Regions from separate parts of the Gordonia sp. ABKF26 genome, predicted to be linked through region 2. Evidence: riboswitches for the same ligand, from Rfam matches in the RefSeq annotation. Region 2 holds a riboswitch; each other region holds the start of a gene.
The links. Region 2 has a riboswitch for cobalamin ahead of AB4Z55_RS18865 (CbtB-domain containing protein). Riboswitches for the same ligand answer to the same signal wherever they lie in the genome.
Positions count from the first base shown of each region.

Region 1: another riboswitch for cobalamin. It lies ahead of AB4Z55_RS21715 (ABC transporter substrate-binding protein); the one in region 2 lies ahead of AB4Z55_RS18865 (CbtB-domain containing protein).
Region 3: another riboswitch for cobalamin. It lies ahead of metE (5-methyltetrahydropteroyltriglutamate--homocysteine S-methyltransferase); the one in region 2 lies ahead of AB4Z55_RS18865 (CbtB-domain containing protein).

Region 1 is NZ_JBGCVZ010000003.1:4,685,826-4,695,424, reverse strand. It holds gene AB4Z55_RS21725 (flavin-containing monooxygenase) at 1-918, opposite strand, end outside; gene AB4Z55_RS21720 (TetR/AcrR family transcriptional regulator) at 911-1,492, opposite strand; cobalamin riboswitch at 1,555-1,691, shown strand; gene AB4Z55_RS21715 (ABC transporter substrate-binding protein) at 1,702-3,312, shown strand; gene AB4Z55_RS21710 (ABC transporter permease) at 3,323-4,297, shown strand; gene AB4Z55_RS21705 (ATP-binding cassette domain-containing protein) at 4,294-6,573, shown strand; gene AB4Z55_RS21700 (LLM class F420-dependent oxidoreductase) at 6,534-7,517, shown strand; gene AB4Z55_RS21695 (pyridoxal phosphate-dependent aminotransferase) at 7,755-8,921, opposite strand; gene AB4Z55_RS21690 (hypothetical protein) at 9,015-9,566, shown strand; gene AB4Z55_RS21685 (protein kinase) at 9,583-9,599, shown strand, end outside.
Region 2 is NZ_JBGCVZ010000003.1:4,075,644-4,085,242, forward strand. It holds gene AB4Z55_RS18845 (diacylglycerol kinase family protein) at 1-730, shown strand, start outside; gene AB4Z55_RS18850 (acyl-CoA dehydrogenase family protein) at 751-1,977, opposite strand; gene AB4Z55_RS18855 (histidine phosphatase family protein) at 2,091-2,585, opposite strand; gene AB4Z55_RS18860 (CbtA family protein) at 2,605-3,435, opposite strand; gene AB4Z55_RS18865 (CbtB-domain containing protein) at 3,477-3,713, opposite strand; cobalamin riboswitch at 3,789-3,925, opposite strand; gene AB4Z55_RS18870 (ATP-dependent helicase) at 3,987-8,600, shown strand; gene AB4Z55_RS18875 (DNA-formamidopyrimidine glycosylase family protein) at 8,609-9,400, shown strand; gene AB4Z55_RS18880 (pyridoxamine 5'-phosphate oxidase family protein) at 9,417-9,599, opposite strand, start outside.
Region 3 is NZ_JBGCVZ010000003.1:2,012,304-2,021,902, reverse strand. It holds gene rpsK (30S ribosomal protein S11) at 1-59, opposite strand, end outside; gene rpsM (30S ribosomal protein S13) at 59-427, opposite strand; gene rpmJ (50S ribosomal protein L36) at 638-751, opposite strand; gene infA (translation initiation factor IF-1) at 870-1,091, opposite strand; gene AB4Z55_RS09365 (iron chaperone) at 1,341-1,685, shown strand; cobalamin riboswitch at 1,774-1,999, shown strand; gene metE (5-methyltetrahydropteroyltriglutamate--homocysteine S-methyltransferase) at 2,145-4,448, shown strand; gene AB4Z55_RS09355 (pyruvate carboxylase) at 4,541-7,930, opposite strand; gene AB4Z55_RS09350 (bifunctional 2-methylcitrate synthase/citrate synthase) at 8,064-9,215, opposite strand; gene prpB (methylisocitrate lyase) at 9,212-9,599, opposite strand, start outside.

The DNA of each region.
Region 1 (9,599 bases), 610 kb from region 2:
CCATTTGTTGGTCAACAGCATCCGCTTGCAACCGATGGTGTAGTCGGGGGTGAGCCGACGGCGCAGGTCGCCGTCACGGACCTGGATCCGCAGCTGCGCCAGCGCGATGGTCTTGGCGATCGGGAGCAGTTTGGGGTTGCGGGCCATCATCAGGACGTAGGCCTCGCGATAGGTCCACACCATCCGCCGGACGAGCCGGTGGACACCGGGGACGCGGCGATAGAGTGCGCGTTCGAGGGAACCGATGGTGCGGTCCAGACGCGGCACGACCCAAGCGGGAGTGCGCTGGAAGACCGTGAGATGTCCGACCTCGTCGACGATCTCGGGCACGATCTGGATCGCCGACGCGCCGGTGCCGACGATCGCGACGCGACGTCCGCGGAGGTCGTGGGAGTGGTCCCACTGAGCGGAGTGGAACACGGTGCCGGTGAACTCATCGGCTCCGGCGACCGGTGGCAGACCCGGCTCGGACAGCGCTCCCGGTGCCGCGACCAGGTAGCGGCAGCGGATCTCGCCATCCGTCGTGACCACGATCCATTCCTGCGCCGCGCCGTCCCAGTGAGCCGATGTGAGTGCACAGTTGTAACGGATCTGGTCGGCGAAATCGGCTGCGACCGAACGTAGATACTGGTGGATCTCGTGGCGGCGACCGTAGGTGTTGGACCAGTCCGGGTTGGGGGCGAAGGACAGGGAGTACAGCGACGTCGGGACGTCGCAGGCCGCGCCCGGGTAGTCGTTCTCGCGCCAGACCCCACCCGCGCCGTCGCCACGTTCGATGGCCAGCGTCTGCAACTGCGGATGATCCGTGCGAAGACGATGCAGGGCGGCGAGACCGCCGAATCCGACGCCGACGACGAGGACGTCCACGCGCCGGGGCAGCGTGTTCTGCTGCGGGAGAGTCGGACTGGGTTCAGTCATGGGTCAGGAGTTCCTTCCATACGGGCAGGAGGTGGTCGAGCAGCGCGCGGTCGGCGTCGGGTGAGCGCAGGATGCGCGACACCGCCAATCCGCGTGCGAGTTCGATGGAGAGTTCGAGTTCCGCGGCGGTGTACCGGTCGCCGAACAACTCGGCACAACCGACGGCGAGTGCGTCGGACACCTGCTGTTCGAGCGGGATGATCGCGGTTCGCAATCCGACGTCGCAGCGGGCGGCGACCCACAGCTCGAGAGCGGCGTCGAACAGCGGGCCGCTGAATGCCTCGATGAGTATCTCGAGTCCCTCGTCACCCGTCCGGGGCCGCGACAGGATCTCTGCCAGCCGACGCTCGACCAGGTGTCCGACCGCGGCGACCACCAGTGATTCCCGGGTGGGGAAGTGATGCAGGAGAGCGCCGCGGGAGATACCCGCTCGGCGGTTGACCTCCTGCGTCGTGGTGGCGGCGTAGCCGACGTCGACCAGGGCGTCGACGGTCGCGTCGAGGATGAGCGCACGCGTGGTCGCGGTGCGTTCGGCCTGCGTGCGTCGGCGCGGGGCTCGGGTGGGCTCGGTCACATCGACGACGATAGCACAAACAGTCCGGACTGCTTGTAAGTTCCGGGGATCATCCACCGCACGCCGCATGCGATGTCGTGATTGTCCACTCCGTACGATGACCGGGACGCAAGGGAACCCGGTGCGAATCCGGGGCTGTCCCGCAACTGTGACCCGACCTCGATCGGGAAGCCAGATCGCTTGCGTCTTCGCGACCCACGAGGATGGACATGAAAAATTCAAGATCGACAGCTGCGCACGCAGCTCCCGAATTGACCCGACGCCGGCTGCTACGCGGAGCCGGTGGGATCGCCGGCCTCGCCGGTCTCGGCGCGGTGGGCCTGCTCGCCGGTTGTGCCGACCGGCCGAGCCCGGCAGGCGCTCCGAGCGGCGGTACCCCGGTCCCCGGCGGCACATTGCGCGTCGTCTTCGCGGGCACCTCGGCGACCGCCGATGTCCTCGACCCGCACGTCGTCGGCCACTCGGCGGGTGGCGCACTGTCCAAGGCGGTGTGGGATCACCTCGTCGACTACAACAACGACCTCACCCTCGACTATCGGCTCGCCGAGTCGCTGGAACCCAACGCCGACGGCTCGCAGTGGCGGATGGCGCTGCGCCGGGGCGTCGAGTTCAGTGACGGTTCGCCGTTCACGTCTCGCGATGTCATGTGGAGTCTCGAGCGCATGCTCGACGAGGAGAAACCGTCGGCCGGTGACCTCGACATCATCGACCTGTCCCGCACCAGGCCCGACGGCGATCACGCCGTCGTGGTGTCGATGAGAGAACCCGTCGCCGACTTCGGTTCGGTGCTCGCCGGTTGGTACGTCTACGTGATCAAGGACGGTACGACGGAATTCACGCCGTCGTCGCTTCCCGTGGGGACCGGCCCGTTCGTTCTGGAGTCGTGGTCGCCGGGCGACCGGTCGGTGTTGACCCGCAACGAGAGCCACTGGGATCAGCGGCCGCACCTCGACGGGCTGGAGATCCTTCAGGTCGCCGAAGCCGACGCCAGATTCAACGCGTTCGGCTCGCAGGAGGCCGACGTCGTCTACGAACTCTCGCCGGCGCAGGGCAACATCCTGCGATCGCAGTCCGACGTCTACCTCGTGACGCCGCCGGTGGGCACGATGAGCTCGTTCACGATGCGTACCGACCTCGCGCCGTTCGACGATCCGCGAGTACGCGAGGCCCTCAAGCTGTCGGTGGACCGGCAGGCGATGGTCGACAAGGTGTATTACGGGTTCGCCGAGGTCGGCAACGACCTGTACGGCAAGGGCGCACCGTTCTACGCCGACATGCCGCAACGCGCGTACGACCCGGAACGAGCTCGCCGCCTGCTCCGAGAGGCGGGCAAGGAGAACCTCGTCGTCACCCTGCACACCGCGGACGTCAGTCCCGGCCAGTTGGCCTCGGCGACCCTCTTCGCCGAGCAGGCCAAGGCCGCCGGGATCACCGTCAACCTCGCTGTCGAGCCGGGCGACACCTACTTCTCCCAGTTCGTCGGGTCAAAGCCCCTCACCCAGTCCGGTTGGTGGAACTACAGTCTGGACTACTTCTACGGGCAGACCCTCACCTCGGACGCCCCGGCCAACGCGACCGCCTGGCGTCGTCCCGCGTGGGATGCCACCTTCGCCCAGGCTCGCGCCGAGATGGAGCCGGCTCGCCGTGGTGAGTTGTACCGGGAACTGCAGGACGAACTCTGGAACGACAGCGGTTACCTCATCCACAGTTTCGCCCTGCAGCCGACGGGCGTCCGCAACACCGTGCAGGGCATCACCGACGGGGTGCCCGGCACCGGGCAGTGGGCCTCCTTCACGGGCACCTGGCTCCAGCAGCGCTAGGGGACTCGTCGTGTTGCGGTATGTCGCGGGCCGGTTGGCCGGGGCGTTGGCCGTGCTCGCTGTCGTTGCGGTGTCGATCTTCGTGCTCTTCGAACTGCTCCCGGGTGATGCCGCCACGACCCGGTTGTCGAGAGGAGCCGCGGGCCAACCGGATCCGGCTCAGGTGGCCGCTCTGCGCGCGGAACTGGGACTCGATCGTCCGGCAGTCGTACGGTTCCTCGACTGGGCAGGCGGTTTCCTCACCGGGGACCTCGGCGTGTCGCAACTCTCGGGCCGTCCGGTCGCCGAGATCCTCGACGGGCGACTCGCGAACTCGGTGATCCTCGCGATCGTCACCGTCGTCGTCCTGGTCCCGGCGGCGCTGGCGATCGGCGTCGCCGCCGGCGCACGGCCGGGTTCGCGCTGGGACCGGTTGCTCAGTACTGCGGCGCTCGCGGCGGAATCCGTCCCCGCGTTCGTGGTCGGTGTCGTACTGATTGCCTGGGTGGCGATCGGGATGGGGGTGCTGCCCGCGGTGTCGCTCGTACCGACGGGCACATCGGCGCTCGACCGTCCGGAGGTGCTGGTGCTACCGGTGCTGTGCCTGCTCATCGGGCTGGCACCGCATCCGGTGCGACTCGTCCGCGCCCAGATGGCGGAAGCGATGCGCGCGCCGTACATCTCGGCGGCGCGGGCGAACGGGGTCGGCGAATTCCGGCTCGTCGTGCGTCATGCGGCGCCCAACGCGATCTCCGCGTCGGTGCAACCGCTGGCGGGAGCCGTCGTCGGGCTCGTCGGCGGTATCGCGGTCATCGAAGTCGTGTTCGCGTATCCGGGTGTGGCGCACGAACTCCTGCGGGCCATCTCCGGACGCGATCTGATCTTCGTGCAGTCGGTGGCGGTGCTGTTGGCCGCGTACGGACTAGTCGTGTACCTGCTTGCCGACATCGTGGCACTCGGCTCGTCACCGGCCGCGCGTGGTGTCATCGGACGTGGGCGGTCATGAGTACGCGCTCTCGACGGCTCGTCGGCCCCGCTGCGGTGTTGGTCGTCCTCGTGATCGTCATCGTCCTCGGGCCGTTCGTCGCACCGTTCTCGCCGACCGCGATCGCCTCGGTGCCGTTCGAGACACCGTCGTCGAACCATTGGCTCGGAACCGATTTCGTCGGACGCGACGTCCTGTCGCGAGTCCTGCACGGTGGTCACCGGCTGGTGTTGATGACCGCGGTGGCGTTGTCGGTGTCGTACGTGGTCGGCGTTCTCCTCGGAGTCACCGCGGGAATGTCACGCCGGCTCGACGGCTGGGTGATGCGCCCGGTCGACGCGATCACCGTCCTGCCATGGTTTCTCCTGCTCGTGGTCATCGCGACGACGATGGGGAAGGGCCCGGTCGCGGTGTGCCTCACCGTCGGAGTCGCGACGGTGCCATGGGTGGCGAAGATCGTGCGGACGGCGACGATCGAACTCATGGACGCGGGTTTCGTCGAAGCCGCGATCGCCCGCGGCGAGACACTGCGATGGATCGCGGTGGCCCAGGTACTGCCGAACCTGCGGCCGGTGTTGCTGGCCGACGCCGGGATACGGGTCTCCGGAACCATCGCGCTCGTCACCGCGGGCAGCTTCCTCGGTCTCGGAGTGACTCAGCCACAGCCGGACTGGGCGTTGATGGTCACCGAGAACAAGGGCGGGATGGCGTTGACCCCCTGGCCGGTCGTCGTGCCTGCCGTATGCATCGCAGCGCTGGTCGTGGCGGTGAACCTGCTCGTCGACCGGTTGTCCGAACCCCCCGAGCCCTCACCTCGTGGTCCGCGACAACGTGTCCGGCGGCCGCTGGGCCGTCCGGATGCCACGGCCGGGAACCCGATATCGGTGTCGGGGCTCACGGTGGCGGCACCTGATGGCACCCCGCTCGTCGCGATCGACGCTCTCGAGGTCCGCCGTGGCGAGACCCTGGCCGTCGTCGGACCCTCCGGTGCCGGAAAGACCACGACGGCACTCGCTCTCGTCGACGCGCTGCCACCCGGATTCGTCACCGCCGGGACCGTGCGTGTGCAGGCTCCCGCCGACGGCGGTAGACGGCTCGGATACGTACCGCAGGACCCCGGTACCTCGCTCAACCCGTCCATGCGGATCGGTTCGGCCCTCCGAGAAGTCCGACGCGCCCACCGGTCGCGTCGTGCCCGGGACATCGAGATCCTGCTCGCCGAACTCGGATTGCCGACGGACCGCGAGTTCCTCCGCAGGTATCCGGCGCAGCTGTCCGGCGGCCAGCAACAACGGGTTCTCCTCGCGATCGCCCTCCTCGGCTCCCCGGGCGTGCTCGTCCTCGACGAGCCGACGAGCGGTCTGGACGCGGCCACGGCGGACGAACTGGTCGGGGTGTTGGACCGTCTCCGCAGTGGACGCACGGTCATCGTCATCACCCATGACCTGCACCGTATCTCGCGTATCGTCGATCGAGTCGTGATGCTCGACGGCGGGCGGATCACCGGTGAGTGCCAGGCCGACGAGTTACCTGCATCGCATGTTCCGGCGGCGGTGGCGCCCGCGGCCCGATTCGTCGACGACGCCGGCCCACGCGTCGTCGTGCGCGGCGTCACGGCAGGCCATGGCCGCGCCACCGTGCTGCACGACGTCTCGTTCGAGATCGGGCGGGGTGAGTGTCTGGCGATCGTCGGACGTTCGGGCGCCGGAAAGTCGACGCTCGCGCGGTGTCTGGCGGGTCTGCATCCCCCGACCGACGGTGAGCTGCTGCTCGACGGCGCGCGCCTGGCGTCGACCGCCCGTGACCGCAGCATCGATCAGCGGCGCGCGATCAGCATGGTCTACCAGAATCCGCGACGCAGCCTCGACCCCCGGCGGACGGTCGGCCGGGAACTGCGCCGGGTACTCCGGGTGTTGCGCGGACTCGACGGCGTTGCCGCGGACCGCGAGATCGCGTCATTGCTGGCGGCGGTCCACCTCTGCCCGGAGATGCTCGATCGCCGCCCCGGCGAGTTGTCCGGCGGCCAGATCCAGCGCGTGGCGATCGCACGGGCACTCGCCGGCGGTCCGGACGTCCTGATCTGCGATGAGATCACGTCGTCGCTGGACGAGGTGGCCGCGGACGCGGTCCTGAGGATCCTCGAGGAACTCCGGGCGACGGGAACCTCGATGCTGCTGATCTCCCACGATGCGCAGACCGTGCGGCGGATGGCCGATCAGGTCCGGACGATGATCGACGGCCGCGTAAGTTGGACGGCATGCGATTCGGACTCTTCATTCCGCAGGGCTGGCGTCTAGATCTCGTGGGTGTGGACCCCGCGGACCAGTGGGGGGTGATGTCCTCGGTCGCCGACCGCGCCGAGTCGGGCGGATGGGACTCGGTCTGGGTCTACGACCACTTCCACACCGTGCCGCTGCCGACGGACGAGGCCACCCACGAGGCCTGGACCCTGGTGGCCGCACTGGCCGCCACCACCAGTCGCGTGGAGATCGGCCAGATGTGCACCGCGATGAGTTACCGCAACCCGATGTACCTGGCCAAGGTCGCCGCCACCGCCGACCTGATCTCCGGGGGCCGCGTGCAGATGGGCATCGGCGGCGGTTGGTACGAACACGAATGGCGCGCATACGGATACGGATTCCCGTCGGCGGGCGAGCGCCTCGCGCGGCTCGACGAGGGCGTGCAGATCATGAAACAGGCCTGGGAACAGGGCCGCGCGACGCTCGACGGCAAGCACTACACCGTCGACGACGCCATCTGCGCCCCGCAGCCCACGGCCGGACGGCTGCCGCTGTGGATCGCCGGCGGCGGGGAGAAGAAGACGCTGCGGATCGCGGCGAAGTACGCGGACTACACCAACTTCGACGGCACACCCGACGGATTCGTGCACAAATCGGCAGTGCTGCAACAGCATTGTGCCGACCTCGGACGCGACTTCGAGGCGATCACCCGCTCGGCCAACTACAACATCATGCTCGGCGAGACCGAAGCCGAGGTGGAACGCAAGCTCGCCGACCTCGAAGCCCGGCTCAGCAAGACGGTCGGGCCCGACGCGGCTGCCGGCAGCATGGGCGCGTTCCGCGGTATGCCCGGCGTCGGAACCCCGGAACAGGTCGCGGAGAACCTCCGCGGCCTCGCCGATGCCGGTCTGGCATACGGGATCTGTTACTTCCCGAACATCGCCGTCGACCGCGAGGACCTCGAGTTGTTCGAGGAGCGAGTGGTTCCGGCGCTGCGCTGAGTGGCTTCGGTCGCCTGGTGGTTTCGACTCGGCGCCTCGCTTCGCTCGGTGCCGGCTCAACCAGCGGGGGTGGGGCTTTTTCTGCTGGCCGAGCAGCGTCGACCGAGCGGAGCGAGGCCGCCGCGTCCGTCGAGGTCACTGAGTGGGAGTGGTTGCCTGGTGGTTTCGACTCGGCGCCTCGCTTCGCTCGGTGCCGGCTCAACCAGCGGGGGCGGTGCCGGCTCGATCAGCGAAAGATCAGAGCCGCCGAAGTCGTTCGGCGGCCTCGGCGATGACCTCGTCGCGTTTGGCGAAGGCGAACCGGAGCAGGTGGTGCCAGGGTTCGCGGTCGTCGGTGAAGACGCTCACCGGCACCGCGGCGACGCCGATGCGCTCCGGCAACGACCGGCAGAACTCGACGCCGTCGTCGACGCCGAGCGGCCGTGGGTCGGCGCAGACGAAATATGTTGCTTCGCTTCGGTGTACGGCGAAGCCCGCATCGGTCAGGGCGGTCGATATCAGGTCGCGTTTCGCCTGTAGTGCGAGAGCTGACTCGCGTACCCAACCCATCTCGTGTTCCAGGGCGTGCGCGACCGCGGGCTGGAACGGTCCGGAGCCCACGTAGGACATGTACTGCTTCGCCGTCCGTGCCGCGGCGATCAGTTCGGGCGGCCCACTCACCCAGCCGACCTTCCAGCCGGTGCAGTTGAAGGTCTTCGCAGCGCTGGAGATCCGCAACGTCCGTTCCCGCATGCCCGGCAGCGTCGCCAGCGGGGTGTGGGTCCGTCCGTCGAAGACGAGGTGTTCATAGACCTCGTCGGTGACGGCGACGACGTCGTGTTCGACGCAGAGTCGGGCGATCTCGGCGAGGTCGCCGGGCGACAGGACGGTCCCCGTCGGGTTGTGCGGGCTGTTGACCAGCACCATCGATGTCTTCGGCCCGAAGGCCGCGGCGAGCCGTTCGCGGTCCAGGCGGAAGCCGTCGCCGTCGGGTACCAGCGGTACGACGCGTCGCACGCCGCCGGCCATCGCGACGGTGGCGGCGTAGGCGTCGTAGTACGGCTCGATCATGATCACCTCGTCACCCGGTTCCACCAGGCCGACGACCGCACCCGCGATCGCCTCGGTCGCGCCGACCGTGATCAGCACCTCGCGATCCGGGTCGTAATCCAGCCCGTACAGGTCGTGCTGCGTTCGCGCGACAGCGCGCCGCAACTCCGGCACCCCGATACCCGGCGGGTACTGATTACGTCCGTCGGTGATGGCCTGGCGCGCGGCGTCGAGCATCGTCGCCGGCCCGTCGGTGTCCGGGAAGCCCTGGCCGAGGTTCACGGCATCGTGGTCGACCGCCAGCGCGGACATCTCGGCGAAGATCGTCGTGGCGAACGGACGGAGCCTGCGGGTTGTCCTGTCCTCGAATGACATGGATCCCACAGTGGCACAGGTCCACTGTGTGCGGACACCGGACCTCGTCCGAATGACGGGGTCGACGACCCCGCCGGGGCGTACGATCCGTGCATGAAAAACCCAGCAGAGGTGAAGAAGCCCGCCGGACGGGTTCGGGTGCTGGCGGCGATCGCGGGGTGCGCTGCACTGTTCGCCGTGGCGGCCTGTTCGTCGGTCGAGCGCGTCACGAACAACGTCTCCGAGCCCTCGGATGTCGCGATCGGGGAGTGCGTGGAGGTCCGCGAAGCGGACGGTAGCTCCACCGTGGAGGCGACGAAGACCGATTGTGACGGTGACGGAATGACATTCGTCGCCACCCAGGTGATCCCCGGCGAATGCGGCGAATTCGAGAACTACCTGACCTTCCCGGAGACCTCCGACAAGCTGTGCCTGATGCCGAACTTCGCCGACGGCCAGTGCTACCAGATCCCACAGTCGGCGGGCGGGTCGCTGGTCGACTTCGCGAAGATCGACTGCGCGGGCACCGCGGAATCCGGATCGGCGATCTACCGCGTCGACGCCAGCGGTGACGGCTCGCTGGAGTGCACCGAAGAACAGCTCAAGGCCACGTACGAGGTGCCCGAACCACGCGCGTTCTGCATGACCTCGGTGGGAGACGCCTGACGCGCGAGGAGGGGCGATGCCGCGCAATCCAGG
Region 2 (9,599 bases):
CGTCGCGGGCGTGGCCGCCGAATCCGGCGTCCCCTTCCTGGTCGTCAGCGCCGGCACCCGAAACCATTTCGCGCTCGATCTCGGACTCGACCGTCAGAATCCCGCCCGGTGTCTCGACGCTCTACGGGACGGCGTCGAGTTCCGTGTCGACCTCGGTCACATCAACGGCCGCCCCTTCGTCAACAACGCGTCGTTCGGGATCTACGCCGAAGTCGTCCAGAGCCCGCAATACCGGGATGACAAGACGCGCACGGTGTTACGCATGCTCCCCGACCTGCTGGGCAGAGGCTCGACGTCTGGTCTGCGCGCTGTCATCGGCAACGAGTCGATCGCCGACCCCCAGGCGATCCTGGTCAGCAACGGCCCGTACGCCACCAACGACGTGGCCGGGCTCGGTCGTCGCACCCGCATCGACGAGGGGCGCCTGGGCGTCGTCACCGTCTCGGTGTCCGACACCCGGCAGGCCGTCGGACTCCTGCGGCGTACGCACGATCAGGGGCTCGTCCAGCGGACCGCCACCGAGGTGACCGTCGACGCCGACGCCGAGGTCATCCCCGTCGGGGTCGACGGCGAATCGCTCCAGCTCACGACGCCGGTGCGATGCACGATCACGCCCGGTGCGCTGCGCGTCCGGGTCCCGCGGCACCGCCCCGAGACCCGGATCGCGCCACCGCAACTGGACTGGCTCCAGCTGTGGTATCTGGCGTGGCGTCCCCACCGCGCCGCCTGACCACAGCTGGAGCGCGTACCTCAGCCGCGCAGCAGTCCCTTGGCGACGTGGGTCACCTGGATCTCGTTGCTCCCCGCGTAGATCATGAGCGACTTGGCATCGCGCGCAAGCTGTTCCACGCGGTACTCGGCCATGTAACCGTTGCCGCCGAACAGCTGCACCGCCTCCATGGCGACGTCGGTCGCCGCCTTGGACGAGTACAGCTTCATCGCCGACGCCTCGGACAGGCTGAGCGGCTTGCCGGCCTTACCCCGTTCGATGGCGCTGAAAAGCATGTTCTGCACGTTGATCCGCGCGATCTCCATCTCGGCCAGCTTGAGCTGGATGAGCTGGAACTGGGCGATCTCCTGGCCCCACAGCTTCCGGTTCTTCGCATAGTCGAGCGACAGGCGTTGCGCCTCGTTGATGATCCCCAGCGACAGGGCGGCGATCCCGACGCGCTCCGCGGTGAAACCGGCCTTGGCGCCCTCGGATCCACGCGAATCGGCGCCGGTGTCCTCGGTCTCACCGAGGAGACGGTCCTTGCCGACGCGGACGCTGTCGAAGAAGAGCTCACCGGTCGGCGAACTCATCATGCCCATCTTCTTGAACGGCTTACCCTGGGTGAGCCCCGGCATACCCTTGTCCAGCACGAACGACAGCACCTTGCGGTCGCGCATCGGCGTTCCGCTGCCGTCGTCGAGCTTGGCGAACACGACGATGGTGTCGGCGTAGGGGCCGTTCGTGATGAAGGTCTTCTGCCCGTTGAGGATGTAGTCGTCACCGTCACGACGAACCGTGGTCTTCATGCCGCCGAGCGCATCCGACCCGGAGTCGGGTTCGGTGATCGCCCAGGCGCCGACCTTCTCCATGGTCACCAGCTCGGGCAGCCACCGCTTCTTCTGCGCCAGCGTGCCCTTGCCGCGGATGGTCGAGGCGGTCAACCCCATGCTCACACCCAGCGACGCGACGAGGCCCAGACACACACCCGCGAGCTCGATGTTGACCATCATGAACATCGAGCCACCCATGCCGCCGCCGTCGCCGGAGGACTTCTTCTTCTCCCCCTTGGCTTCTGCCTCGAGTTCTTTCTCGAGCGCATCCTTGGCCATGGCATCGACACCGAAGCTCGACAACAGCTTGCGGGTGATGTCGTACGGCGGCAGGACGCCGGACTCGAGTTCGTCGAGATGGGGCCGGATCTCCTTGTCGATGAACGCCCGCAAGGCGTCCCGAACCATCAGATCTTCATCGGACCACTCGAACATCGTCACACTCCCAGACCGGTGTCCGCCCGGGGGCGAACATGTTTCAGTTTCGTCGTCCCCAACTGTGTCAGGAGTCACTGCCGATGTCTAGGTACGCCGTCGCGAATCTGTTCCTATTGCGTATCTGCGCAGGTGTACGCGGTCGCGGGGCGGACCTCGTGGGCGAAGAACTGCTCCACGCCCGGGCACAGCAGGGCCTGGGCCACCGGCATCGCCACCACCACCCAACGGTCGGCGAGCCCGGAGCGGCCGTCGCGCCAGAGATGGACGCGGCCGACGAAATCCACGAGGCTCTCGCCCCCGTGTGGCCGGGCACCGGGATCGGCGAACCACGCGCCGAGCTCGACGGGATCGATCTCCTCCGGAGTGCGGCCTGCCCACGCTCCGACGTCCAGCGTCCGCAGGGCGTCGTCGACGAGGGCGTCGGAGGCACCCAGGAGTTCGGCGGTCTCCCGGGACGCGATCTCCGGACCGCAACAGTGGACCGGGGGCGTGGACGCCGCGGCCAGGCGGAGCACGTCCCGACGGCCCCGCTCGTCCAGAACCGGATCACCGCCGAATCGCACCGACCGATTGGGGCCGGTGCGACCGGCGGTGATGATCTGCATGCGCGAAACGATCGCCGCCTCAGTGCTGGGCGGCGACCGCCGGGGCGCGGTCGGCGGTACGCGAGCGCGCCATCGCCCCCAGCAGCAGGGCGAACACCACGGTGAGAACCGTCCACAGGATCACCTGGTTGGCGATGGCGTAGACCCGGAAGTCCCCGATCACGTCACCGGGGAAGCCCGGGAACACGATCTGACCGGCGTCGTTGCGAACCGGCTCGGGGACCTCGGCGAAGGACGGCAGGAACGCGAGCACGATCGCTACGCCGGCCAGATAGGCGGCGACAGCGGCGACGGCCGAGACGAATCCGCCGATCCGCGGACGCAGCCACAACGCCAGGACCACGGCCGCGATGGCCAGGATCACCGACGCCACACTGATGGTGAGGAAGGCTCCGGTCCTCTCGCCGATGGTGTCGTCGTCGCCGACGGCGGGCGGATTCGCCGGGTAGGCGAAGAACGGAACGGCGAACACGGCGACGAAACCGATCGCGCCGAGCACACCCGCGACCGCGCGCGGGTCGGTCGCCGGATGGCGACTGCCGAGATGACTCCAGAGCACCGTGAACGCCACCGCGAAGAACGCACCCATGCACACCGCGAACACGACGTTGCCGACACCGGCGCCGAGGTTCTCCTGCATGGCCCGCGTGAACAGCTCGCCGCCCTCACCGTGCGTGTGGCCACCCGGTTCGGCGGCGTGGGCCAGTGCCTCCTCGGCCTCCGAGCGGGCGCCTTCGTAGTCGATGGCCTTGGCGACGACCGGTTCGAGGTAGAACCGGGCGAACACGAACGAGACGATTCCGGCGATCAGACCTGCGAGCAGGCCGGCGCCGATGAATTTCTTCTCCATATGTACTTGGCTTCCTGTGGGATACGGCCGGTCAGGCCGGCTCAGTGGCAGGGGAAGCCGAGGAAGTGGCGTGCGTCGTGCACGAACTCGTGGACGTGGGTGTCGGAGCCGAAGACGGACACGACGCCCTGGTCGTACCCGAGGAAGTAGTAGGCGAGACCCGCCAGGAGCACGGTCAGGCTGAGCCAGAGGGCTGCACTCGCGACCGACAGGTTCGGTACGGGCAGGGCACGGGCCGGGGCGGCCTGTACGGCTGCAGCAGTGCGGGGAGCTGTCATGGTGGGGTCCTTTCGCCGATCTCGCGTCGGAGATGTCGTGGTGTAGGAGTCCGGAGGACTGCTACGCGCCGGCACGGCATCCTGACTCACGTCACCCCGTCACCGTCGACCGCGTCGATATGTCGACACGTCGACCGCGTCGACATATTTACGGTGTCGATATGGGCAGCGTTCACAGTGGCGCGACCGTTCCGGACTCTCACCGGATTCCCCGCACAGGCGTGGGATGACTCTATACCGCGTTCTGTCGTACGCGTGAGACATAGTGGAGAGATGCCCCGCGCTTCGGTGCTCGACCGCTTCACCGCCCCCACCCGACGGTGGTTCTCCGGCGCCTTCACCGCTCCCACCGCCGCGCAGAAGGGTGCGTGGACGTCGATCGCCGACGGCTCGCACACCTTGGTCATCGCCCCCACCGGATCGGGCAAGACCCTCGCCGCGTTCCTGTGGGCCCTCGACCGCCTCGCCGCCGACCCGGACTCGCGGCCCGCCGGCACCAAGGTCCTCTACATCTCGCCGCTCAAGGCATTGGCCGTCGACGTCGAACGCAACCTGCGGGCCCCGCTGACCGGCATCACGCGGGCGGCTCAGGAGCTCAACCTTCCCGAACCGAACATCACCGTCGGCGTCCGGTCCGGTGACACCTCCGCCGCGGACCGCCGCGCACTGGTCAAGACACCGCCCGACATCCTGATCACGACGCCGGAGTCGCTGTATCTGATGCTCACGTCGGCAGCGCGAGAGAGCCTCACCGGCGTCCAGGCCGTCATCGTCGACGAGGTGCACGCGGTCGCCGCCACCAAGCGCGGTACGCACCTCGCGCTGACCCTCGAACGACTCGACGAGCTGCTCGAGAAGCCCGCGCAGCGGATCGGGTTGTCGGCGACCGTCCGGCCGCCGGAGGTGGTGGCGGGGTTCCTGTCCGGCGCCGCGCCGTGTCAGGTGGTCAAGCCCAAGGCCGACAAGACGTTCGACCTCCGCGTCGATGTCCCGGTCGAGGACATGGCCAACATCCCACCCCCGGTGTCCGATGCCGACCCCGCCGCACTCGACGACGCGTTCTCCCCGACCGCCGGGTCGCTGTGGCCGTACGTCGAGGCCTCGATCGTCGACCAGATCGAGGCCAACCGGGCGACGATCGTGTTCGCCAACTCCCGGCGCCTCGCCGAGAAACTCACCGCCCGGCTCAACGAGATCCACGCCGAACGCCACGGGCAGCCGGCCGAACCGACCGGCAATCCGTCGGTCGCCGGCGGCGCCCCCGCGTTCGTCATGGGCAGCGGCGCGAGCTCCGGCGCCGAACCCGTCCTGGCCCGCGCGCATCACGGCTCGGTCAGCAAGGAGCAGCGCGCCCAGATCGAGGACGACCTGAAGGCCGGGCGCCTGTCCTGCGTCGTCGCGACCAGCTCCCTCGAACTCGGCATCGACATGGGCGCGGTCGACCTCGTGATCCAGGTGGAGTCCCCGCCGTCGGTGGCCAGCGGGCTGCAGCGCATCGGCCGCGCCGGCCACCAGGTCGGCGAGATCAGCCAGGGCATCCTGTACCCGAAGCACCGCACCGATCTCCTGCACTGCACCGTGACGGTGAGCCGCATGCTCGACGGGGCGATCGAGGAGATCAAGGTCCCGCAGAATCCCCTCGACATCCTCGCCCAGCAGACCATCGCGGCCGCCGCGGTCGACGACCTCGAGGTCGACCACTGGTACGAGGTGATCCGGCGTGCGGCGCCCTATCGCGAACTGGGCCGGGGCGTCTTCGACGCGACCCTCGACCTGATCGCGGGTCGTTTCCCGTCGGACGAGTTCGCCGAACTGCGCCCGCGGGTGAACTGGGACCGCGACGCCGGGGTGATCACCGGCCGGCGCGGAGCGCAGCGGCTCGCGGTCACCTCGGGCGGTTCCATCCCCGACCGCGGCCTCTTCGGTGTGTTCATGGTCGGCGAGAAGGCAACGCGCGTCGGCGAACTCGACGAGGAGATGGTCTACGAGTCGCGTGTCGGCGACGTCTTCGCACTCGGCGCGACCAGCTGGCGGATCGAGGACATCACCCACGACCGCGTCCTGGTCTCCCCCGCGTTCGGTCAGCCGGGCCGGTTGCCGTTCTGGATCGGCGACGCGATCGGACGCCCCGCCGAACTCGGCGCTGCGATCGGTGCGTTCACCGGTGCGATCGCCGACCCCGGCAAGCTCGACGACCATGCCGAACGCCTCGGCCTCACCGACAACGCCCGCACCAACCTCGAGACACTCATCGCCGAGCAGCGGGAGTCGACCGGGCACCTCCCCACCGACCGCACCCTGGTGGTCGAGCGGTTCCGTGACGAGCTCGGCGACTGGCGGGTGATCCTGCACTCCCCCTACGGTTTACGTGTCCACGCACCCTGGGCGAGCGCGATCTCGCAGCGCCTGCTGGAGACCCTGGGCATCGAGGGTGCCACCACGGCCTCCGACGACGGGATCATCCTGCGCATGCCCGACACCGACGACGCCCCGCCCGGCGCCGACGTGTTCCTCCTCGACCCGGACGAGGTCGAGCAGCTCGTGACCGACGGTCTCGCGGACTCGTCGATGTTCGCCTCCCGGTTCCGCGAATGCGCCGCTCGCGCACTGTTGTTGCCGCGACGCGACCCCGGACGGCGTGCCCCGCTGTGGCAGCAGCGCCAGCGCAGCGCCCAACTGCTGTCCGTCGCCTCCAAGTTCCCCGACTTCCCGATCGTGCTCGAGGCCGTCCGCGAGTGCCTGCAGGACGTCTACGACCTCCCCGCCCTCCTCGATCTGCTGACCCGCATCCGCACACGCCGCATCCGGGTCGTGGAGACCGAGACACAGAGCCCGTCACCGTTCGCCGCATCGTTGTTGTTCGGCTACGTCGGGGCGTTCATGTACGCCGACGACGCCCCGCTCGCCGAGCGCCGGGCGGCCGCGCTCTCGCTCGACACCAGCCTGCTGGCACAACTCCTCGGTCGCGTCGACCTCCGCGAACTCCTCGATCCGGCCGTCATCGCCGACGTGATCGCCCGTCTCCAACGCCTGTCTCCCGAACGCCAGGCCCGCGACGCCGAGGATGTCGTCGACCTGCTGCGGTGGCTGGGACCCCTCACCACCCAGGAGGTCGAGGCCCGGTACCGCGGCGACGAGCCGGCGACCGATGTCCTCGCCGAGCTGCACCGCAGCGGCCAGATCATCTCGGTGAACCACAACTCGCGCGCGCTGTGGGCCGCAATCGACGACACCGCGCGGTTGCGGGATGCGCTGGGAGTCCCTGCACCGCTGGGTATCCCGGCGGCCTTTCTCGAACCGGTCCCCGATCCGGTCGGGGACCTGATCGGCCGGTATGCCCGTACCCACGGGCCGTTCACCGTGCCCGAGGCCTCCGCGGCGCTGGGCATCGCGACCGGGGTCGTGCGCGACACCCTGAACCGCCTGGCCTCGGAACGACGCATCGTCGAGGGCGATTTCCTGCCGGAGGGTGGCGACACCACTCCGCGGGAGGGCCAGTGGTGCCACACCGACGTGCTGGGGCAGATCCGACGCGGCTCCCTCGCGGCGAGCCGCGCCGAGGTCGCTCCGGTCGGCACCGACGTCCTCACCCGTTTCCTCCTCGACTGGCAGCACGCCTCGCCCGGGACCCGATTGCGCGGCGTGGACGGGGTCGCGACCGTCATCGACCAGCTCGCCGGATTCCCGCTCCCGGCGTCGGCATGGGAGTCACTGGTCCTGCCCGCGCGGGTCTCCGACTACGCGCCGCCGATGCTCGACGAACTGCTCAGCGCCGGCGAGGTGATCTGGTCGGGGCACGGCCGGATCGGCAACTCCGACGGGTGGGTCGCGCTGCATCCGGCCGACGTAGCCGTCCTCACGCTGCCCGACGCCGACGAGATCGACACGACCCCGGTGCACGACGGGGTCACGGCCGCACTCGAACCCGGCGGCGCACTGCGCTTCCCACAGATCGCCGCCGACATCAGCACCGGCACCACGACGCCTGCCGCCGACATCGAGACCGCCCTGTGGGACCTGGTGTGGGCGGGACAGGTCAGCAACGACAGCTTCGCGCCCGTCCGGGCCCTCCTGCAGCCACGACGAAACCCGTCCGCCCCTCGCTCGGCCCCGGCTCATCGCGCACGGGGGCGGGCGCCCCGCCTCCGCGCCGGTCGTCTGTCCGCCCGGTACCTGACCGAACACTCCACGTCACCGCCGGTGTCCCCGACCGCGAGCGGCCGCTGGTTCGCCCTCGACCACCCCTCGACCGAACCGACGATCGCCACCCAGGGCCTCTGCGACCAACTGCTCACCCGGTACGGCGTGATCACCCGCGGGAGCGTCGTCTCCGAAGAGGTCACCGGCGGATTCGCGCGGGTCTACAAGGCGCTCACCGTCTTCGAGGACAACGGACACGTCCGCCGCGGCTACTACGTCGACGGTCTCGGCGGGGCGCAGTTCGCCTCGCCCGCCACGGTCGACGAGCTGCGTCGGCATGCACTCCCCGATCGCAAACCGCCCCGCGAGGCGACAGTGCTGGCCGCGACCGACCCGGCCAACCCCTTCGGTGCGGCGTTGGACTGGCCCCCGTCCCGCGACACCGAGGCCGGACACCGCCCGGGTCGCAAACCGGGGGCGCTCGTGGTGCTCGTCGACGGCGAACTCGTGTGCTTCGTCGAGCGCGGTGGCAAGACGCTGCTCACGTTCAGCGATTCCATCCCGCGACTGGAGTCGGCGGCCGGGGCGCTGGTCGCACTGGTTCGGCGCGGCCGGATCTCCCGCCTGACGATCGATCACATCGACTCGGAGCCGGTGCGCGCCACCGACTTCGGCAAGGTGCTCGTCGAAGCCGGGTTCTCGACGACCCCGCGCGGCATCCGGCTACGCTACGGTGATCATGCCTGAGGAGAGCGATGCCTGAGGGCGACACCGTCTTCGCCGCCGCGGCGCGTCTGCGGGCCGGTCTCGCCGGTCGCGTGCTCAAGTCGTCGGACTTCCGCATCCCGTCACTGGCGACCGCGGATCTCTCCGGACGGGAGGTGTCGGCGGTGCGCTCGGTGGGCAAACATCTGCTGATCGACGTCGCCGAGAGCAGCCCGGGAGCCGGCGACGCCGTCAGCATCCACTCGCACCTGAAGATGGAGGGGGCCTGGCACGTTCATCCTCGCGGGCAACGGTGGCGGCGGCCCGCCTATCAAGCGCGTGCGGTCCTGCGAACTGCCGACCACGAGGCCGTGGGTTTCGACCTGGGGGTCCTCGAACTCCTCGCCGACCCGGACGCGGCGCTCGCCTACCTCGGTCCCGACCTGCTCGCCGACGACTTCGATCGTGAAGAGGCGATCCGGCGACTCGCCGCGCACCCCGACGAGACCATCGGGTCGGCACTCCTCGATCAACGCCTCATCGCGGGGATCGGCAACGTCTTCCGCAGTGAGATCTGCTTCCTCCGCCGTGTCCTCCCCACCCGGCCGGTGGGCGAGGTGGATCTCGGCCCGGTGGTCGATCTCAGCCGGCGTCTCCTGTGGGCCAACCGGATGCGCTCGGCGCGCACCACCACGGGCAACACCTCACCCAACGCGCGGATGTGGGTGTACGGCCGTCACGGTCGGTTGTGCCGGCGCTGTGCGACCCCGGTGAAGCGCGGCGAACTCGAATCCCCCGGCGGGGAGCGCTCGGTCTACTGGTGTCCCCGGTGTCAGATCTGAGGCGGCCGAGGCCCCCTCACACGGGGTAGCGCTCGGGCTCGGGCCCGAACTCGAAGCGGCGGGCCGTGATCGAGTCGACCGTGATCTCCACGTAGTGGTACTTCATCGTTGCGATCCAGGGTCGCAGCGGAAGCTGGTCGGCCGCCTCGATCTCGTTGAACGACACGAGGATCCGCGCCGTCCCCTTGGCGACCACGCT
Region 3 (9,599 bases), 2.1 Mb from region 2:
TTCTTATCGCGACGGCGGGTGCCCTTCTTGGGGCCTGCGCTACGTGACTTCGGAGGCATTACTTCTTCTTCCCGGCGATGGTCTTCTTCGGGCCCTTGCGAGTGCGGGCATTGGTCTTGGTGCGCTGTCCGCGCACAGGCAGGCCACGACGGTGGCGCAGACCCTGGTAGCAGCCGATCTCGATCTTGCGACGGATGTCGGCCTGCACCTCGCGACGCAGGTCACCCTCGACCTTCACCGAGGCTTCGATGTACTCACGCAGCTTCGAGACGTCTGCGTCGGTGAGATCCTTGGCTCGCAGGTCGGGGCTCAGGCCCGTTCCCTCGAGGATCTCCTTGGAGGTGGTACGCCCAACTCCATAGATGTAGGTCAGTGCGATCTCCAGCCGCTTCTCGCGGGGGAGATCCACACCAGCAACACGTGCCATGTGGCGGATTTCCTTTTCGATTCTCAGAGGTCTGCTCCCAGTCCGTCCCGCGAGCTGGTGCCGAACCGTGTGTCCGGCCTCGTGGGCTCCGGCCTCTGATCCGGAGGTAGGCGGTGACGCGTCTGTCGCCGCTGGTGTTGGGAGGTCCTTGTGTGTTCAGTTGTCGATCTTCAGTTGTTCTGACTCAAGCGACCCGGAGGGTGCGCGTGATCAGCCCTGACGCTGCTTGTGACGCAGGTTCTCGCAGATCACCATGACCCGACCGTTGCGGCGGATCACCTTGCACTTCTCGCAGATCGGCTTGACGCTCGGCTGAACCTTCACGTCAATCTCTCCTGCTCGGCTCGCCCGCGCGCACGCCGAAAGCGGCCGTGCACGTGGGTGTCGGTCTCCTCCCGAACGGATGTCCGGGAAGTCTGTCCCCGGCATCGCCGGGAAAGTCTCACTTGTAGCGGTACACGATTCGCCCACGAGCCAGGTCGTAGGGCGAGAGTTCCACGACGACCCGATCCTCGGGCAGGATGCGGATGTAGTGCTGTCGCATCTTGCCGCTGATGTGGGCGAGAACCTTGTGTCCGTTCTCCAGCTCAATACGAAACATCGCATTGGGCAGGGGTTCGATCACTCGACCCTCGACCTCGATGGCCCCGTCTTTCTTCGCCATGTCCTCCGCGATCCTGGCCGTGACCACGACATCCGGGTGATGCCGCGGCGCATCGGCCGGGTTGAATCAGTGTTTGTCCGTTAGGGTGTGGGCACCGGTCCGCGAGGACCTGCACCCGGTGTGCGCCGACCGGGCCCACGTGCTGACACGCTGATGCCCGGCACGCGATGCGCACCGACGATCCATGTTACGCGAACGAGCAGGCCAGGCCAAATGCGTGCTCAGCGCCACGGAGAGAGGCCGCACCGGATGGGCACTGTCGACGACTATCTCGACGGACTCGACCCCGCCGACCGCGAGGTGGTCGGACGCATCTACGCCGTCGCCCGCACCGCGGTCCCCGACACCGCTCAGGGCAAGGGCTACGGCATGCCGGCCCTGACATATCGCGGGAGCCCGCTCCTCTCGGTGATGCGCACCAAGAAGCACATCGGTCTGTACCCGTTCAGCCCGGAGGCGGTCGACGCCGGGCGACCGTTCCTCGACGGTTTCGACGTGGAGAAGGGCACCGTTCGGTTTCAGCCGGGGGCTCCTCCTTCCGACGATGCGATCCGCGCGATGATGTCGTTTCGGCGCGATCAGATCGACGGCTGACCGCCCGACGTCGAACTACCGGTGTTCAGCGGGTCGACTTTGCTGGGCTAGGGTCGAAGACGCATGTGGTTCGCCGCGTCGGAGGTCGTGTCAGCTCTCCGTCCGCGGCGTCGAGTCGCCGGCATCCCGCCGGCGGACGAGAGGGAATCCGGTTCGAATCCGGAGCTGTCCCCGCAGCGGTATGCCGTAACGACCACCGTCATCAGCACTGAGCTCCGGCTTGGGAAGCGACGGTCAGTAGGAACTTCGATCAGAGGGATCTCGATCGAGAGCGACGGTGAGCCCGAAGACCTGCCAGGTGTACCGGACGCGCCGCGTCCGGTGGCTCGCCGCCTCGAGGATTGGGCGCAGGTCGAACCGGCGATCGTCGCGCGCCCTCTGCCGGGCGTGACGTGGGTCCGATCGATCTCCCCTGCTGGGCGGTGAACCATCCACCGTCAGTAGGAGAAGTCGACGTCCATGTCCGACACCGTCCGCCGCAGCTCCGCGGCACCGTTCACCACCACCGTCCTCGGCACCGCACGCATCGGCCCCCGGCGCGAACTGAAGAGGGCCGTCGAAAGCTATTGGTCCGGCCGCATCGACCGGACCGAGCTCGCCACCGTCGCGCAGCGCCTACGCAGCGAGCAGTGGGCCGAGCTCACCGAGGCCGGCCACGACTCCGTCCCGGTCAACACGTTCTCGTACTACGACCAGGTGCTCGACACCACGGTCCTCCTCGACGCACTGCCGCCGAGGTTCGCCGAGATCGACGATCCGCTCGATCGCTACTTCGCGGCGGCCCGCGGAACCGCCGAGGTGACCCCACTCGAGATGACCAAATGGTTCGACACCAATTACCACTACCTGGTCCCCGAGATCGGCCCGTCGACCACGTTCCGGTTGAATCCGGCGAAGGTACTGGCCGAGGTCGCCGAAGCCGGGGAGCTGGGTCTCCCGGCCCGCCCGGTGATCGTCGGCCCGGTGACGTTCCTGGCGCTGTCGAAGGCGGTCGACGGGGCGGGTGCGCCGCTCGATCGCCTCGACGAGTTGGTGCCCCTGTACCGAGACCTCCTGACGCGGTTGGCTGACGCCGGCGTCGAGTGGGTTCAGCTGGACGAACCCGTCCTGGTGACCGATGCCGCCGCGGACCTGGGTCCGCGGACCGAATCGGTGTACAACGCCCTGGGCTCCCACGAGCGCCGTCCGGCCATCGCGGTGGCGACGTACTTCGGTGACGCCGGTGATCGGTTGGCACACTTGGCCCGGACGCCGATCGAGGCCATCGCGGTCGACCTCGTCGACGGCTCGGTCGAGACGGTGGCCGGCACCCCGGGCCTGGCCGACAAGCTGCTGATCGCCGGCGTGGTGGACGGCCGCAACGTGTGGCGCACCGACCTGGACCAGGCCGCGGCGACGCTGGCCACCGTGCTCGGTTCCGCCCGCTCGGTCGCCGTGTCGACGTCGTGCTCGACCCTGCATGTCCCCTACACCGTGGACGCGGAGGACGAGCTCGACACCAACCTTCGCGGTTGGCTCGCGTTCGCTGCCGAGAAGTTCCGCGAGGTGGCGGTGTTGTCGTCGGCGTTGAGCGAGGGGCGCGCTGCTCAGGCCGCCGCCTTCGCCGAGAGCTCGACGGCACTGGCCAGCCGTGCCACTGATACTCGCCTGCACAACGCCGACGTCCGCGCACGCCTGGACGCCGTCACCGATGCCGACGCGACGCGCGGCCCGGCCGAGCAACGGCTCGCCGCACAGAAGGAACATCTGGGACTGCCCCCGCTCCCGACCACCACGATCGGTTCCTACCCACAGACCTCGGCCATCCGACTGGCGCGGGCCGCGCTCCGCTCGGGCGAGATCGATCGCGCCGAGTATGAGAACCGGATGAAGACGGAGATCGCGGATGTCGTGGCCCTGCAGGAGTCGATCGGCCTCGACGTTCTCGTCCACGGGGAACCCGAGCGCAACGACATGGTGCAGTACTTCGCCGAACAATTCGAGGGCTACTTCGCGACGGCGAACGGTTGGGTGCAGTCCTACGGCTCGCGGTGCGTGCGGCCACCGATCCTGTTCGGCGATGTGAGCCGACCGAAGCAGATGACAGTCGACTGGATCACCTACGCACAGACGCTGACCAGCAAGCCGGTCAAGGGCATGCTGACCGGCCCGGTGACGATTCTTGCCTGGTCTTTCGTTCGCAACGACCAGCCACTGTCGGCGTCTGCCGAGCAGATCGCGCTCGCCATCCGTGACGAGACCGTCGACCTCGAGAGGGCAGGGGTCGGGATCATCCAGGTCGACGAACCCGCTCTGCGCGAGTTGCTGCCGTTGCGTGACGCGGACAAGCCCGCGTACCTGGCGTGGGCCGTTCGGGCGTTCCGCATCGCGACCTCCGGGGTCCGCGACGATACGCAGATCCACACGCACCTCTGCTATTCGGAATTCGGCGAGGTCATCGGAGCGATCGCCGACCTCGACGCCGACGTCACCTCGATCGAGGCGGCGCGGTCGCACATGGAGGTGCTCGACGACCTCGACGAGGCCGGCTTCCGTAACGCGGTGGGCCCGGGTGTGTACGACATCCACTCACCGCGCGTGCCCGACCAGGACGAGATCTTCTCGGCCCTGTCCTCGGCATTGTCGAGCGTCGGCGCCGGGCGCCTGTGGGTCAACCCGGACTGCGGTCTCAAGACCCGCGGGACCCCGGAGGTGGTGGACTCGCTCACCAACATGGTGGCCGCGGCAACACGACTGCGCGAGACGATCCCGCTGTCCGGCTAGGCAGTCAACCGGCGCCACAAATGACCCCGGCCGTCGCACTCTCCCGTGAGTGCGACGGCCGCGGTCTGCAATGCCGACTGCGTTGTTGTGCGTCAACCGATCTCGACGAGCAGATCGCCAGGCGCGACCTGCGTGATCGCGTCGATCGCCAGCCTCGCGACCCTGCCGCCGACGGGTGCGGTGATGGTGGCCTCCATCTTCATGGCCTCGATGGTGCCGATGGCCGCGCCGGCGGCGACCTCGTCGCCGACACCGACACTCAGCGAGACGACCCCGGCGAACGGTGCGCCGACGTGACGGGGATTGGACCGGTCCACCTTCTCGGCGACGGCCACCTCGGCGTCGACCGATCGATCGCGCACCTGCACCGGCCGCAGCTGTCCGTTGAGGATGCACATGACGGTGCGCATGCCCTTGTCGTCGGGTTCACTGATCGCCTCGAGTCCGATGAGCAACTCCACACCCGGTTCGAGCTCGACGCGGTGCTCCTCGCCGTACCGCAGGCCGTAGAAGAACTGGTTCGCCGACAGTCGTGAGGTGTCGCCGTAGGTTTCTTGATGGTCGTCGAACTCCTTTGTGGGGCCGGGGAACAGGAGCCGGCTGAGGGTGTGCTGCCGTTTCGGTCCTGGCGTGTCGAGTGCCACCGAGTCCTTGGCCGACAGGCCCTCGGTCGACGCCGCGTCGGCGCGTCCTTCGAGCGCGACCGTTCGCAACGGTTCCGGCCACCCGCCGGCCGGGTCGCCGAGCTCGCCGCGCAGGAAGCCGATCACCGAGTCCGGGATGTCGTGGGACCGCGGATCGGCGGCGAACTCTTCGGCGGTGATCCCCTTGCCCACCAGTGCCAGCGCGAGATCGCCCACGACCTTCGACGACGGGGTGACCTTGATCAGCCTGCCCAACATGCGGTCGGCGTCGGCATATGCTTCCTCGACCGCCTCGAACCGGTTCCCGAGCCCGAGCGCGATGGCTTGTTGCCGCAGGTTCGACAGTTGCCCGCCCGGGATCTCATGGGTGTACACACGTCCGGTCGGCGACGGAAGCCCGGATTCGAAGGGCGCGTACACTTTTCGCAGCGCTTCCCAGTATGGTTCGAGATCGCAGACCGCCTGGAGGTCGAGGCCGGTGTCGCGGTCGGAATGCGCGGCCGCGGCGACGATAGCGGACAGCGCGGGCTGGCTGGTGGTGCCGGCCAGCGCGGCGCTGGCGCCGTCGACCGCTGACGCTCCGGCCTGCCACGCTGCGAGATAGGTCGCCAACTGCCCACCGGGGGTGTCGTGGGTGTGCACGTGCACCGGTAGGTCGAATTCGCGACGCAACGCCGACACCAGCGTTGTCGCAGCAGGGGCACGCAGCAGCCCGGCCATGTCCTTGATGGCCAGCACGTGCGCACCGGCGCCGACGATCTGTTCGGCCAGGCGGAGATAGTAGTCGAGGGTGTAGAGGTCCTCGTCCGGATTCGCCAGGTCACCGGTGTACGACATGGCCACTTCCGCCACCGCCGTGCCGGTCTCGCGGACCGCGTCGATCGCCGGTCGCATCGCCTCGATGTTGTTGAGCGCGTCAAAGATCCGGAAGATGTCGATGCCGGTTTCGGTCGCCTCGGCGACGAACGCGGTCGTCACCTTCGTCGGATACGGGGTGTAGCCGACTGTGTTCGCGCCACGCAGCAGCATCTGCAGGCAGATGTTGGGCACCGCCTCGCGCAGCTGTGCCAGCCGGTCCCACGGGTCTTCCTTGAGGAAGCGCAACGCGACGTCGTAGGTGGCACCACCCCAGCATTCCAGCGACAGCAACTGCGGGGTCATGGCTGCCACGTACGGGGCGACCATCATCAGGCCGTTGGTGCGCACCCGGGTTGCCAACAGTGACTGATGGGCGTCGCGGAAGGTTGTGTCGGTGACACCCAGTGCTTTCGAATCGCGCAGGTCGTCGGCGAAACCCTGTGGTCCCAACGCGAGCAGTCGCTGCCGGGACCCGTCCGGCGGCGATGCCAGTGTCGCCCGGTCCAGGATGGGTAGCTTGTCGCGCGGGTAGACCGTGGTCGGGCGCTCGCCGTGGGGCTTGTTGACGGTGACATCGGCCAGGTACGTCAGGATCTTGGTGCCGCGATCCGCCGACGACCTCGACGTCAGGAGCCAGGGCCTGTCCTCGATGAACGAGGTCGTGACCCGGCCCTCCCGGAAGTCGACATCGTCGAGCACCGCCTGCAGGAACGGGATGTTCGTGGCCACACCGCGGATGCGGAACTCGGCCACCGCGCGCCGGGCACGGCGCACCGCGGTCGCGAAATCACTCCCACGACAGGTCAGTTTGACGAGCATGGAGTCGAAGTGACCGCTGACCTCCCCACCGAGTACCGCGCCACCATCCAGGCGCACCCCGGCACCCCCGGGACTGCGGTAGGCGGTGATACGCCCGACGGCAGGCCGGAAGTCGTCGGCCGGATCCTCGGTGGTGATGCGGCACTGCATCGCCGCACCGCGGATCTGTAGCCCGTCCTGACTCAGACCCAGGTCGTCCAACGTTTCGCCCGAGGCGATACGCAATTGCGCGGCCACCAGATCCACGTCGGTGATCTCCTCGGTCACCGTGTGTTCGACCTGGATGCGCGGATTCATCTCGATGAACACGTGCCTGCCCTGTTCATCGAGCAGGAACTCCACGGTCCCGGCGCAGGTGTATCCGATGTGACGAGCGAATGCGACGGCGTCGGAACAGATCTGTTCGCGCAACTCCGGCGACAGGTTCGGCGCCGGGGCAAGTTCGATCACCTTCTGATGGCGCCGCTGCACCGAGCAGTCCCGCTCGAACAGATGGACCACGTTGCCCTGGGTGTCGGCAAGGATCTGCACCTCGATGTGGCGCGGGTTGACAACAGCCTGCTCCAGGAACACCGTCGCATCACCGAAAGCGGCCTCGGCCTCGCGGGAGGCTGCTTTGATCGCCTCGGCCAGGTCGGCGATCTCCCCCACCCGACGCATACCGCGACCCCCGCCACCGGCCACGGCTTTGACGAACACCGGGAAAGTCATGTCGCCGGCAGCCCGCACCAACTCGTCCACGTCGGCCGAGGGCTCCGACGACGCCAGTACCGGCAGCCCGGCCGCTTTCGCCGCCGCGACGGCGGTCGCCTTGTTCCCTGTCAGCTCCAGCACCTCGGCCGACGGACCGACGAAGGTGATCCCCGCATCGGCGCACGCCCGGGCCAGGCCCTCGTTCTCCGACAAGAATCCGTATCCGGGGTAGATCGCGTCGGCGCCACAGCGTTCCGCGGCCGCGATCACCTCGTCGACGGACAGATACGCGCGGACCGGATGTCCCGGGTTCCCGATTTGGTAGGACTCGTCGGCTTTGGCGCGATGCACGGAGTTCCGGTCTTCATAGGGGAAGACCGCAACTGTGCGGGCGCCGAGTTCGAAGGCCGCGCGGAAGGCGCGCACAGCGATCTCGCCACGGTTGGCGACCAGGACTTTCTCGAACACGTGGCTCTCTCTCGTCGGGCTGGGTGTGGTGGCTGGGCCGCGGTGGTTGTCAGGCCGCGGTGGTGTCAGGCCGCGGTGGTTGTCAGGCCGCGGTGGTTGTCAGGCCGCGGTGGTTGTCAGGCCGCGGTGGTTGTCAGGCCGAGGTCAGCGACCGTTGGGGCAAGCCCGAGTACTGACTGAGCGGACGTATCAAGGCGTTGGAGGCGACTTGTTCCATGATGTGGGCGGTCCAACCGGTGATCCGGCTCATCACGAAGATCGGCGTGAACGAGGCGATGTCGAAGCCCATGAGGTAATACGCAGGGCCGGTGGGGAAATCGAGGTTGGGTTTGATCCCGGTCCGCGCGTCCATGACTGCTTCGAGTTCGGTGTAGATCTCACACCATTTGGTCTCGCCGAGATGATCAGCGACGTCGAGGAAGGCCTTCTTCATGGTCGGCACGCGCGAGTCACCGTTCTTGTAGACGCGGTGGCCGAATCCCATGACCTTCTCTCTGGCGTCGAGTTTGGCGGTGAGCCATTGCGCGGCACGGTCGGGGCGGTCGATGTCGATCATGTCGTACATGACCGCTTCGTTCGCCCCGCCGTGCAGTGACCCCTTCAATGCCCCGATCGCGGCGGTGACCGCGCTGTAGATGTCGGACTGTGTCGAAGTGACCACGCGGGCGGCGAAGGTCGACGCGTTGAAACTGTGCTCGGCGTAAAGCACCATCGACTTCTCGAAAGCCCGGACGATCACGGGATCGGGAACTTCACCGAAGCACATACTCAGAAAGTTCTCGGCGTAGCCCAGTCCGTGGTGCGGGGCGATGGGATCCTGACCGCGCCGGCGGCGCATGTCCGCTGCGACGATGGTCGGCAGGACCGCGAACATCCGTAGCGACTTGTCGTAGTTGGCCTCCGGGGTGCTGAGTTCCTCGTCGGGATCCTCGGTGCCCAGGAAGCTGATGGCCGTCCGCACGACATCCATCGGGTGGCAGTTCTCCGGGATCCGCTGCAGGACAGACTGAGTCGTTCGATCCAGGCGCCGACTGGCGCGCTCACGCTGCATGAACAGCGCGAGCTGCCCGTCGGTGGGCAGTTCGCCATGCCAGAGCAGGTAGGCGACCTGCTCGAACGAGCGGTGTTCGGCGAGATCCTGCACGGCGTAACCGCGATAGGTCAGCGAGTTGGTCTCGGGCACGACCTTGGAGATGGCGGTGGTGTCGACGACGACGCCGGCGAGCCCTTTGTAGATGGTGGGGGTCTCGACCGCGTTCGCGGCGCCCGCTTCGGCTGTGGTCATTGCGGTGCTCCCTCGATGGTGAAGTTGAACAGGTCGGAGTCGAAGTCGTTGTAGTCCTCATACCGGAGCAGTTCGTACAGCCTGCTGCGGTGCTGCATCTCGTCGAGCAACCCGGATTGCGTTCCCTGCGTGAGGATGTCACGCAGTCCGCGTTCCACCGCACCCATGGCGATACGCAACGTGGTCACCGGATAGATGACGGCGTTGTAGCCGACACCCGCCAACTGTTCAGCGGTCAGCAGATCGGACTTTCCGAACTCGGTCATGTTGGCCAGCAGCGGCACGTCGACGGCCTTGCGGAACTGCTCGAACTCGCCGAGGTCGCGCAGGGCCTCGGTGAAGATGAGGTCGGCGCCGGCGTCGGCGTAGGCCTTGGCCCGGTCG